2 linked regions of the Stappia indica genome follow. The main gene of each other region encodes a partner of the protein of the gene in region 2 in a complex. Links are inferred from orthologs where the notes say so. Each region holds a gene or a part of one and is shown on either strand. Other genes may lie near its edges.

Evidence for each region.
Region 1: the proteins of uvrA (region 2) and mfd are in contact, whole or in part, in a crystal structure (PDB 4DFC), measured with the Escherichia coli proteins. The link is inferred for Stappia indica from one-to-one orthologs.

The regions. Positions count from the first base shown.
Region 1 is NZ_CP046908.1:309,871-316,482, forward strand. What follows is about bases 1,373-5,399. They hold mfd (transcription-repair coupling factor), read right to left. Parts: upstream 5,074-5,399; coding sequence 1,573-5,073; downstream 1,373-1,572. Other genes in these bases: GH266_RS01495 (FtsB family cell division protein), read right to left, coding at 1,373-1,536; GH266_RS01505 (FAD assembly factor SdhE), read right to left, coding at 5,124-5,399. Outside these bases: pdhA (pyruvate dehydrogenase (acetyl-transferring) E1 component subunit alpha), read right to left, coding at 1-951; more of GH266_RS01495, read right to left, coding at 1,147-1,372; more of GH266_RS01505, read right to left, coding at 5,400-5,420; ATP-dependent DNA helicase RecG, read left to right, coding at 5,620-6,612. UniProt on the Escherichia coli protein: Couples transcription and DNA repair by recognizing RNA polymerase (RNAP) stalled at DNA lesions. Mediates ATP-dependent release of RNAP and its truncated transcript from the DNA, and recruitment of nucleotide excision repair machinery to the damaged site.
Region 2 is NZ_CP046908.1:970,726-976,868, reverse strand. The notes cover bases 742-4,299. They hold uvrA (excinuclease ABC subunit UvrA), read right to left. Parts: upstream 3,903-4,299; coding sequence 942-3,902; downstream 742-941. Outside these bases: GH266_RS04525 (hypothetical protein), read left to right, coding at 1-162; GH266_RS04515 (single-stranded DNA-binding protein), read left to right, coding at 4,660-5,244; lhpI (bifunctional Delta(1)-pyrroline-2-carboxylate/Delta(1)-piperideine-2-carboxylate reductase), read left to right, coding at 5,520-6,143. UniProt on the Escherichia coli protein: The UvrABC repair system catalyzes the recognition and processing of DNA lesions. UvrA is an ATPase and a DNA-binding protein. A damage recognition complex composed of 2 UvrA and 2 UvrB subunits scans DNA for abnormalities.

The sequences.
Region 1 (6,612 bases), 660 kb from region 2 along the record:
GGCCTTGAGGTCGTCCTCGCTCGCCCATCCATTGTCCAGCAGACGCTTGCGGACCTGCTCGATCGGATCGTGCTCGGTGCGCATCTTCTGGACCTCCTCCTTCGACCGGTACTTGGCCGGGTCGGACATGGAGTGGCCGCGATAGCGATAGGTGATCATTTCGAGGATGTACGGGCCCTTGCCCGAGCGGCAGTGCTCGAGCGCCTTCTCGCTGGCCGCCATGACGGCGCGCACGTCCATGCCGTCGACCTGCTCGCCGGGAATGCCGAACGAGGCGCCGCGCTGCGAGAGATCCGTCGTCGCGGAGGCGCGCTCGACGCTGGTGCCCATGCCGTACTTGTTGTTCTCGATGACATAGACCACGGGCAGCTTCCACAGCTGCGCCATGTTGAAGCTCTCGTAGACCTGGCCCTGGTTGGAAGCGCCATCGCCGAAGAAGGTCATCGCGACCGCACCGTTCTCGCGGTAGCGGTTGGCAAAGCCGAGGCCGGTGCCGAGCGAGACCTGGGCGCCGACGATGCCGTGGCCACCGTAGAACTGCTTTTCCTTGGAGAACATGTGCATGGAGCCGCCCTTCCCCTTGGAATAGCCGCCCCGGCGTCCGGTCAGCTCGGCCATGACGCCCTTCGGGTCCATGTCCATGGCGAGCATGTGGCCGTGATCACGATAGCCGGTGATCATCTGGTCGCCGTCCTTGGATGCCATGCGCATGCCGACGACGACCGCTTCCTGACCGATATAAAGGTGACAGAAGCCGCCGATCAGGCCCATGCCGTAAAGCTGGCCGGCCTTTTCCTCGAAGCGGCGGATGAGCAGCATGTGCCGATAGGCACCCAGCTCCTGCTCCTTGGTGAACTCTACGATCGCGGGCGACGATTTGGCCGCCCCTCCCTTCGACCGGGCAGCGCTCTTCGAGCGTGCACCGGAGGTCTTGCCAGACGTTCCAGCCATGTCCCTCGTCTCGGTTTTGCGTCCCTTGCGGGACTGCGTTTCCCCTTCAGCAATCTAGCGGAAGGTACGCGAGGGGAAAAGTCAATGAAAGCCGGAAGTTGATGGCGCAAGAATCATATTATGTTGCTGATATTGAACATGTTTTTGAAATTTAACTGAAAGATGGTTCAAAATTCGCTTTGAACCTGTTTTCGGTTACTCTGCAGAGGCGCGGCTCGGGCGCAGGATCGCCAGCTCCTGCGAATGCACCAGGTTCAGGCTTGCGCGCGCCCGCTCGTCGATCATGTCCGGATCGAGGCTTTCGGGGCGCAGCAACATCACGCGCCTGAGCAAGTCTTCGCGTTCCCCGCGCACCACGGCAAGCTCTTTCTCGAGCTCGGCATAGCGATGCTCGATCCGTGCCTTGCCCACGAGACCGAGCTCGCCGTTCAGCGCGTGAAAGGCGAAGTAGGCAACAAGCCCCACGGCAATCGCGGGCACCGTGAGGCGCTGGCGAAGGGTACGGCGGCGATGGCGAGTGGAATTGAACGGCACGGAAGCGACCCGACTCGATACGAACAGTTCGACGGGATCACTATCGGCCATCAGCCTTAATGGTTGGTTGCCGCCCGGGCGAAAGGCTCAGGCGGCAGCGGTTTCTGCCTCCGCAAGGCGCACCAGCTTGAGCAGCACGGCAGCGCTGCCCTTGAGCCGCTGCTCGGCGCTGTCCCAGTCGCGCGCCAGGACCACCTTCTGGTCGGGGCGGATCTTCGCCAGGACGCCCTGCTCGGCGATATAGGATACCAGCCCGGCCGGATTGGCGAAGGAGCTGTTGCGGAAGGCGATGACCACGCCCTTCGGCCCGGCATCGATCTTCTCCACATTGGCCCGGCGGCACAGCCCCTTGATGAAGACGATCTTCAGCAGGTGTTCCACCTCTTCCGGCAGCGGACCGAAACGGTCGATGAGCTCGGCGCCGAACGCGTCGATCTCCTCCGGCGCGGCAAGGTCCGCCAGCCGCCGATAAAGAGACAGGCGCAGCGGCAAATCGGCGACATAGCTTTCCGGGATGAGAACAGGCGTCCCGACCTGGATCTGCGGCGACCAGGTCTCCTCGGCCTCGGCACCGTCGCCGGTGCGCAGCTGCGCCACCGCCTCTTCCAGCATCTGCTGATAGAGTTCGAAGCCGACTTCCTTGATGTGCCCCGACTGCTCCTCGCCGAGCAGGTTGCCCGCACCGCGAATGTCGAGGTCGTGGCTGGCGAGCTGGAAGCCGGCACCGAGGCTATCGAGCGATTGCAGCACCTTGAGTCGTCGGTCGGCGGTGGTCGTCAGCGACTTGTTGGCCGGCACCGTGAACAGCGCATAGGCCCGCGTCTTCGACCGGCCAACGCGCCCGCGCAGCTGGTAGAGCTGGGCAAGGCCGAACATGTCCGCCCGGTGGACGATCAGCGTGTTGGCGGTCGGGATATCGAGACCGGATTCGACGATGGTCGTCGACAGAAGCACGTCGTACTTGCCCTCGTAGAAGGCGTTCATGACGTCTTCCAGCTCGCTCGGCGCCATCTGGCCATGCGCCACGGCAACCTTCACCTCCGGCACGCTCTGCTCGAGGAAGGTCTTCTGATCGGCAAGATCGGAGACGCGCGGGCAGACATAGAAGCTCTGGCCGCCGCGATAGCGCTCGCGCAGCAGCGCCTCGCGCACCACCACCGGATCGAACGGCGAGATGAAGGTGCGCACAGCAAGCCGGTCCACCGGCGGCGTCGCGATCAGCGACAGTTCCCGCACGCCGGTCAGCGCCAGCTGCAGGGTGCGCGGGATCGGCGTCGCCGACAGGGTCAGCACATGCACCTCGGATTTCAGCTCCTTGAGCTTCTCCTTATGCTTCACGCCGAAATGCTGCTCCTCGTCGATGATCAGCAGACCGAGATCGCGGAAGGTGACGCCCTTGCCGAGGAGGGCATGGGTGCCGACGACGATATCGACCGAACCGTCGGCAAGGCCCTTCTTGGTCGCCGCTAGATCCTTGGCCGGCACCAGCCGCGAGGCGTGCGCGACATTGATCGGCAGGCCCTGGAAGCGCTCGGAGAACGTCTTGAAGTGCTGGCGGGCCAGCAGCGTCGTCGGCACCACCAGCGCCACTTGGCGGCCGGTCATCGCGGCGATGAAGGCCGCCCGCAGGGCCACCTCGGTCTTGCCGAAACCGACGTCGCCACAGACCAGACGATCCATCGGGCGCCCGGACGCAAGGTCCTCGAACACCGCGTCGATGGCGTTGAGCTGGTCCTCGGTCTCGTCATAGGGGAAGCGCGTCGCGAACTCGTCGTAGACGCCTTCCGGCGGAACGATGGGCGGAGCGGTACGCAGGGCCCGGGCGGCAGCGGTCTTGATCAACCCGTCGGCGATCTCGAGGATCCGCTTCTTCATCCGGGCCTTGCGGGCCTGCCACGCCCCGCCGCCCAGTTTGTCGAGCTGCGCCTCGGTATCTTCCGATCCGTAGCGGGTCAGAAGCTCGATGTTCTCGACCGGCAGGAACAGCTTGTCGCCGCCGGCATATTGCAGCTCGAGACAATCGTGCGGCGCGCCGGCCGCCTCGATGGTCCGCAGACCGATGAAGCGGCCGATGCCGTGGTCGACGTGAACCACGAGATCGTTCTGGGCAAGGCTTGCGGCCTCGGTCAGGACGTTGGCGCCCGACGCCTTGCGGCGGCGCTGGCGCACCAGGCGGTCGCCGAGAATGTCCTGCTCGCAAATGACGGTGAGGCCGTCGACCTCGAAGCCCTGCTCGATGCCGAGCACGGCGAGCGCGGCCATGCCCTTGGGCAGGCCCAGCGCATCGCGGTCGGTCGCAACGGGCGCTGCACGGTCGAGACCGTGATCGGCAAGGACGTGCGACAGGCGCTCGCGCGATCCCTCGCTCCAGCAGGCGATGACGATGCGGTCGCCTGCCTTGCGCCGGGCGCTGGCATGGGCCGCCAAGGCATCGAAGACGTTGACGTCGCCGGCGGAGCGCTCCGCCGCGAAGCTGCGCCCCTGCCGGCCGCCGAGCTCCAGCACCTGCTGCCCCGTTCCGGGCGGCACGTCGAAGGCCGACAGACGCAGGCTCGCACCATCCGCAAGGGACGTCGCCCATTCCTCGCCGGTCAGGTAGAGCGCGTCCGGCGCCAGCGGCTTGTACGGCACCGCTCCGGAGCCCGAGGACTTGCCCAGCACATCGACACGCGCCTGATGGTGTTCGGTGATCTGCTCCTGACGCTCGCGCACCACGTCGTCGATGGCGGCAGAGAGAACGAAGGGCGCACCCGGGCAGTAGTCGAACAGCGTGGCGAGCCGCTCGTGGAACAGCGGCAGCCAGTGCTCCATGCCGGCATAGCGGCGGCCTTCGCTGATCGACTGATAGAGGATGTCGTCCCGGTCGGCAGCGCCGAAGCTTGCCACATAGCCCTTCCGGAACCGCGAGACGGTCTCGTCCGTGAGCACCACCTCGCTCATCGCGACGAGATCGAGATGCTTGATCTGCCGCGTCGTGCGCTGGGTTTCGGTATCGAAGGTACGCAGCGACTCCAGCGTGTCGCCGAAGAAGTCGAGGCGAACGGGCGCTTCCATTCCCGGCGCGAAGACATCGACGATACCACCGCGCACAGCATACTCGCCCGTGTCCTGCACGGTCGAGGAGCGCACGAAGCCGTTGGTCTCCAGCCAGGAGACCAGCCCGCCGAGATCGACCCGGTTGCCCGGACGGGCGCTCCAGCTCTGGCTGCGGGCGAAGTCCGGTACCGGCAGGCGCTGCAAGGCGGCATTGGCGGTGGTGAGAAGGATCGTCGGCCGCTCGAACGCGGAGCTCCCGCCAGCAAGCCGGCTGAGCGACGTCAGGCGCCGGGCGACGAGCGCGGAAGTCGGCGAAACCCGGTCATAGGGAAGGCAGTCCCAGGCCGGCAGGTCCAGCACATCGCAATCGGGCGCGAAATAGGCGAGCGCATCCTGCACGCTGCGCGCATGGCTGGCATCGCGCGCGACGAAGACGAGGGCAAGGCCCGGACCCGCATCCTTGACGAGAGCCGCCAGTACATAGGCTTCGGCGCCGTCCGGCACGCCGGTGATAACGGCATTGCCTGCCTTGAGGGAGAGTTTGTCGACCACGATTCGGTTCCCGGCCCGGCCAGCCACGCCCCATGCGGCTGGCGGAGAGTTTAGCTGCTCTTGCTGCGATAGGCGGCGATGGCGCGATACAGCGCGGTGTCGTGCTCGGCCGGGACCGGCTTGCGCCCGATCATCCAGGCGAACAGCTCCTGGTCGGAGACATCCATCAGCACTTCCAGCGTGGCAAGATCCGCCTCGCTCATCGTCCCGGCATGCTCGCCCACATAGCCGCCGAGGAGAATGTCCATCTCCTTCATGCCGCGATGCTGGCAGCGATAGAGAATGCGCTTGCGCCGCGCGTTGTCGTCGTCGCGCTCGCTTTCGGACGTGACCGTGCGGTCTGCCATGCCGTTTCCTTTGTCTTCGCCAGCGCCCGCTGGGGACGCATCTGCCCGGCCGCACGGGTGCGGCCTTGACAGAACCCTGATCGTGCGCGGGTTATAGCGGTCCCCGCGTGAAACTCAATGCACGGGGCTGCCGCCGGTTCCAGCGACCGTGCCCTTGGCAGCATGTCCACCAGCCAGAAGACCGGCCCGCTTCCTGTCCATGCGCCCTTCGATCCTCGACCCCCTGTTCGCTCCCGTTTCGTCCCTGCCGGGCGTCGGCTCCAGGCTGGCGACTCGGCTTGTCAGCCTGCTGGGAACGGACCCGGAACGCGAGCCGCATGTCATCGACCTGTTGATGCACATCCCGAGCGGCATCATCGACCGGCGCCTGCGCCCCGGCATCGCGCGTGCACCGGAAGGAGCCATCGTCACGCTGGAGGTGCGGATCGACCGCCATCAGGCCCCTCCCCGCGGCAGTCGCGCCCCCTACCGGATCTTCGGCCACGACGACAGCGGCGAGATCGCCTTCGTGTTCTTCCATGCCAATTCCAGCTGGCTGGAAAAGTCCATGCCGGTGGGCGCCGATCTCATCGTCTCCGGCCGGGTCGAGTGGTTCAACGGCCGCCCACAGATGGTTCACCCCGATCATGTGGTGCCGGCGGAGGAGGCCGACACGCTGCCGCTGGTCGAGCCCGTCTATCCGCTGACGCAGGGCCTGTCGGGCAAGGTGCTGCAAAAGGCCATCGCTGCGGGCCTGGAGCGCGTGCCGGATCTTCCCGAATGGCTGGATGCTGCCCATGGCAAGCGGGCGAACTGGCCCTCGTTCCGCGAGGCGCTGATCGCGCTGCATCGGCCGGACGAGGCGCGCCTTGCCGAACAAGGCGAGGACAGCGCAGCTTTGACGCGCCTCAGCTATGACGAGTTTCTCGCCAACCAGCTTGCTCTTGCCCTCGTGCGGCGCTCGCTGCGCCAGACACGGGGCATCGGCCGCACATTTGACGGAGCCTTGAAGGCAAAGATCCTGGCTGCCCTTCCCTATTCCCTCACAGACGGCCAAGCGCAGGCAGTCCGGGAGATCGAGGAGGATCTCGCCTCGCCGATCCGCATGCTGCGTCTGCTGCAAGGCGATGTCGGCGCCGGCAAGACCGTGGTGGGTCTGCTCGCAGCGGCCGCCGCCATCGAATCGGGCGCCCAGACCGTGATGATGGCACCG
Region 2 (6,143 bases):
AAGGATGGAAAATCCTATACCTTGAATTGCTCGAATGCGGGCTGCTTCATCGCCGAGCGTGTGTCCTTCTTCAAGTCGGGACCTCAGAAGCGACTTGGAGCCGGGGGCGCTGCGAATTTCGAAAAGTGGATGAAGAAGCTGAAAAGCGACGGTTATAAATAAAAAAGTCGGTTGAGGCGCCTTCATCACCATGCCTGATGGATGCGACGAGAAGCCTTTCCGCCTCACACCTGCCGAGGTTGCCAATGGATCCCGGCTCTCCGGCTTCGCCTGCGGCCGGGATGACGTCCGAGGGTGAGGCAGGGCCGGGATGACGCCCCGTGGGTGGCGCACGGCCTCGCATCCTCTCGGCCGTCACCCCGGCCAAGCGTAAGCGCGCGCCGGGGCCTATTGGTTGCCAGAGCGGCGGTTAGGCGCGCAGGCCTTTCCACGCTCCCTATCGCCATCCCCCAACAAGAAGAGATGAGGGGGAGATGTCGGCGCAGCCGACGAAAGGGTGAGCAGCGCCTGCGGCCGGACAGTATCCCCGTTTCGCCCGCCATCCCGCGCGCAGTCCTTTCCCCGCGTCTTCCCGGACGGCGCGCAAGCGCCGAGCCGGGACCGGCGAGCCGAGGGCGTCGGTGGCTGGGCTCGGCAAGGGTCGCAGCGCCGTGCCTCCCCGGTTCGCGGCTACGCCTGCGGTCGGAATGATGGGGTGGACGGCCCTTCTCCACGGCATCGAATGTGCCAAAACGGGGTCGTTGCAAGAACGCCACCAACAAGAGGGCCGTCCACCATGAACATTAGCAAATTGGTCTGGCTCTGGCCAAGAACATCTTTCCGCTTCACGGCGTCGACGCGGTCGGTCAGGTGGTCGTGCGGCGGCTGTGGCGGCGTGCACAGGTAACCGGCTTCTCTGCTACCCGCACGTCCGCCGTCCTCGCCCGCCAGGGGCCAAGCGTCTACTCCGCCGCGTTCATGCCGCGGGCCGGGCGGCGCTCCAGCACCTCGCGCAGGAAGCGGCCGGTATGGCTCGCCTGCGCCTCGACGATGTCCTCCGGCGTGCCGGCCGCGACGATGGTGCCGCCGCCATCGCCGCCTTCCGGGCCGAGGTCGATCACCCAGTCGGCCGTCTTGATGACCTCCAGATTGTGCTCGATGACCAGCACCGTGTTGCCCTGCTCGACCAGTTCGTGCAGCACTTCCAGCAGCTTGGCGACGTCGTGGAAATGCAGGCCGGTCGTCGGCTCGTCGAGGATGTAGAGCGTGCGGCCGGTGGCTCGCTTCGACAGTTCCTTGGCCAGCTTGACGCGCTGCGCCTCGCCGCCGGACAGGGTCGTCGCCTGCTGGCCGACCTTGATATAGCCGAGGCCGACGCGGGCCAGCGTCTCCAGCTTGTCGCGCACCGCCGGCACGGCGGCGAAGAAGCGCGCGCCTTCCTCCACCGTCATGTCGAGCACGTCGGCGATGGACTTGCCCTTGAACTCCACCTCCAGCGTCTCGCGGTTGTAGCGCTTGCCCTTGCAGACGTCGCAGGTGACGTAGACGTCGGGCAGGAAGTGCATCTCGATCTTGATGACGCCGTCGCCCTGGCAGGCCTCGCAGCGTCCGCCCTTGACGTTGAAGGAAAAGCGCCCCGGCTGGTAGCCGCGCGTCTTGGCCTCGGGGAGGCCGGCGAACCATTCGCGGATCGGCGTGAAGGCGCCGGTATAGGTCGCCGGGTTCGAGCGCGGCGTGCGGCCGATCGGCGACTGGTCGATGTCGATCACCTTGTCGAGCTGCTCCAGCCCGTCGATATGGTCGTGCGGGGCCGGGGTCTCGCGCGCGCCGTTCAGCCGCCGCGCCGCCGCCTTGTACAGCGTGTCGATCAGGAAGGTCGACTTGCCGCCGCCGGAGACGCCGGTGATGCAGGTGAAGGTACCGAGCGGAATGTCCGCCGAGACGTTCTTCAGGTTGTTGCCGCGCGCCCCCGCCACATGGATGCGGCGGTGCTTCTTCGGCTTGCGCCGCTCGGCCGGCATCGGGATCGCCATGGCGCCGGACAGGTACTGGCCGGTCAGCGACTTCGGGTTGGCCAGGATCTCCGCCGGTGTGCCCTCGGCCACCACCTCGCCGCCATGGATGCCGGCGCCCGGGCCGATATCCACCACATGGTCGGCGGTGAGAACGGCATCCTCGTCGTGCTCGACCACGATCACCGTGTTGCCGAGGTCGCGCAGGTGCTTCAGCGTGTCGAGCAGGCGCGCGTTGTCGCGCTGGTGCAGGCCGATGGACGGCTCGTCGAGCACGTAGAGCACGCCGGTCAGCCCCGAGCCGATCTGCGAGGCGAGCCGGATGCGCTGGCTCTCGCCGCCCGACAGGGTGCCGGAATTGCGCGACAGCGCCAGATAGTCGAGGCCGACATCGTTGAGGAATTTCAGCCGCTCGCGGATCTCCTTGAGGATGCGCAGGGCGATCTCCGACTGCTTGTCGGTCAGCTTTTCGGGCAACTCCGCGAACCAGGCGGCGGCATCGCGGATGGAGAGCTGCGAGATCTCGCCGATATGGCGGGTGGCGATCTTCACCGACAGCGCCTCGGGCTTCAGCCGGTAGCCGTTGCAGGCCGGGCAGGGGCGGTCGGACTGGTAGCGCGACAGCTCCTCGCGCACCCAGTCGCTGTCGGTCTCGCGCCAGCGCCGCTCGATATTGCCGACGACACCCTCGAAGGTCTTGGCGGTGCGGTAGCTGCGCACGCCGTCGTCATAGACGAACTCGATCTTTTCCTTGCCAGAGCCGTTGAGGATCGTCTCGCGCACCGCCTCCGGCAGATCGGCCCAGGGGGTGGCCATCGAGGCGCCGAAATGGCGGCAGATGGCGTCCAGCGTCTGGGCGTAATAGGGCGAGGTCGAGCCGGTCTTGGCCCAGGGCAGCACCGCGCCTTCGCGCAGGGTGAGCGTGTGGTCGGGCACCACCAGCTCCGGCTCGAAGGCGAGCGTGGTGCCGAGCCCGTCGCAGGTCGGGCAGGCGCCGAACGGGTTGTTGAAGGAGAACAGCCGCGGCTCGATCTCGGAGATCGTGAAGCCGGAGACCGGGCAGGCGAACTTTTCCGAGAACACCATGCGCTCATGGGTCTCGTTGCGGTTCTGCAGCACGGCGCCGTCGGCGGGGGCCGGCAGCGCCTTGTCGGCGAATTCGGCGATGGCGATGCCGTCGGCCAGCGACAGTGCCGTCTCCAGCGAATCCGCCAGCCGGCCGCCCATGTCCGGACGCACGACGATGCGGTCGACGACCACGTCGATGTCGTGCTTCAGCTTCTTGTCGAGGGCGGGCGCCTCGGCGATCTCGTGGAACGTGCCGTCGATCTTGACGCGCTGGAAGCCCTTCTTCATCAACTCGGCGAGTTCCTTGCGGTACTCGCCCTTGCGCCCGCGCACGATCGGGGCCAGCAGGTAGAGCCGGGTGCCTTCCTCCAGCGCCAGCACCCGGTCGACCATCTGGCTGACCGTCTGGCTTTCGATCGGCAGGCCGGTCGCCGGCGAGTAGGGCACGCCGATGCGCGCGAACAAGAGGCGCAGGTAGTCGTAGATTTCCGTCACCGTGCCGACGGTCGAGCGCGGGTTGCGCGAGGTCGTCTTCTGCTCGATCGAGATGGCCGGCGACAGGCCGTCGATCTGGTCGACGTCCGGCTTCTGCATCATCTCCAGGAACTGCCGGGCATAGGCCGACAGGCTCTCGACATAGCGGCGCTGGCCCTCGGCATAGATCGTGTCGAAGGCGAGCGACGACTTGCCGGAGCCGGACAGGCCGGTCATCACGATCAGCGCGTCGCGCGGCAGGTCGATGTCGATATTCTTGAGATTGTGCTCGCGCGCGCCGCGAACGCTGATCACGCGCCGGTCGGCGGCGGAAGCGGGCGGCGTGGAGGTCGAACGCGGCTTGGACATGCGTGCGGTTCCTGGATGACGGCCTTGCGGCGTCTGGAAGGGCTGCCAGCCCCCGCGCGGGAGGGCGCGGGCCGGCGGCAGCTTAAGTGAAACGGCCCGGCCCAGGCCGGGAATGACAAGCGCCCCGGCGGTCCGGGGGTGAAGCGTGGCCGGCACGGCCGGGAGTGCCGTGCGGAGCGGGCGACAGCACCGCCCTTCTACGACATGCACCGGCATCCGTCGATTCCGCCAGGGCGATTCCCAAGGGTCCGAACGGCTCCGCATCCGGCGCCGGTGGGGCAGGTCGTTTTCCGAAAGATCTCTACGCAGGCGATCCCGAATCCGATTGCGTGAACATATCAGGAACATATACTGTCGCGCAAGATTGACCGCATGTGGTGCGGGCGGGCGGGTCGGGCAAGGGGCGTCCTGCTCCACGCGCCTGCGTCATGTGCCCGCGTCATGTGCCCGCGTCTTGGTCCCGCGTCTGGCGCCTTTGCGACAAAGCGTGTGGAAAAGCGGGCTGCGTGCGCGCAAAAAGCGGGCCGGGACCGCAGTTCGCGGGTCGCGGGCCTTTCGCCGGGCTCCTGCCCGGGGCTAAGGTCCACGGGATGAACACCGGCCTCCCGTTCGCTCCATGCGGCGCGCGCGGGCGTGCCGCATGCAATGAAGGGATCCCGCCGCTGCTGTCGGCGGGCCGCCTCACATCGACGAGCCTGGCCGGACAGCGGCCGGCTCAGGGACAGGCCGGCAACGTCCGGCAGGCAAGGAGACGACAATGTCGGGAAGCGTCAACAAGGTGATCCTGGTGGGCAATCTGGGAGCCGATCCGGAGGTCCGCCGGATGCAGGACGGGCGCCCGGTGGTCAACTTGCGCATCGCCACCTCGGAGACCTGGCGGGACCGCAGCTCGGGCGAGCGCAAGGAGCGCACCGAGTGGCACCGCGTGGTGATCTTCAACGAAGGCCTGGCCAAGGTCGCCGAAAACTATCTGCGCAAGGGCTCCAAGGTCTATATCGAGGGCCAGCTGCAGACCCGCAAGTGGCAGGACCAGTCCGGCCAGGAGCGCTATTCCACGGAAGTCGTGCTGCAGGGCTTCAACTCGACGCTGACCATGCTCGACGGTCGCGGCGAGGGCGGCGGTGGCGGTGGCGGCGGCGGCCGCTCTGTCGAAGGCGGCGGTTCTGGCGGCGGCTATGAGGGCGGCTCCGGCGGCGGCTACGGTGGCGGTTCGGGCGGCGGCTATGGCGGCGGTTCGGGCGGTGGGTATGGCGGCGGCTCGGGCGGCTCCGGCGGCGGGTCCGGTGGTTCTGGCGGCGGCTTCGGCGGCGGCTCGGACATGGACGACGAGATCCCGTTCTGAGCAAGCCTTGATCCGGGCCGCATTCGGCCCGCATCCGGCGAGACCTGACATGTGCCGCCCCGGCCTGTTTCGGGGCGGCTTTTTTCGCTTCGCCCGGCGCGCCGGCCTTGTCGGCGGCGTGCGTCACGGGTCTCCCGCGTCGACCTCCCGCTCTGGGCTGCCCCGTTGCGGCGATCCTGCCTTGGCGCCGCCGGGTTTGGCGTGCAACCATGCTGGCCCAGCCGGCGGACGTTCCCGTCCGCCCGTATCCTTCCCGGTCCCTCACGGAGGCTCCCATGCTGCATCTCGATCCGGATGCCACCCGCGCCGCTCTCGAATGGCGGCCGCTGATCGAGGCGCTGCGGACGATGTTCCGCGACGGCTGCGAAAGCCCGGTGCGCCATCACCATGATTTCCAGGTGCCGGGCGAGGCGGACGGCACGCTGCTCCTGATGCCGGCCTGGGTGCCGGGGCGCTATCTCGGCACCAAGCTGGCGACGGTGGTGCCGGGCAACGGCGCGCGCGGCCTGCCGGCGGTGATGGCCAGCTACCTGCTCAACGATGCCCGCACCGGCGAGATGGTGGCGATGATCGACGGCGGCGAACTCACCGCCCGGCGCACGGCGGCGGCCTCCGCGCTCGCCGCCGACTATCTGGCGCGCCAGGACGCCCGCCATCTGCTGGTGGTCGGCACCGGCCGCCTGTCGCGCAACCTTGCCGCCGCCCACGCCTCGGTGCGGCCGCTGTCGCGGGTCGCGGTCTGGGGCCGCGATCCGGAAAAGGCGCGAGCGGTTGCCGAAGAGATCGCCGGGGAGCTCGACATTCTCGCCCAGCCGGCGGACAACCTGGAGGAGGCCGTGCGCGATGCCGACATCGTCAGCTGCGCCACCTTGTCCGAGGCGCCGCTGGTCCAGGGCGCC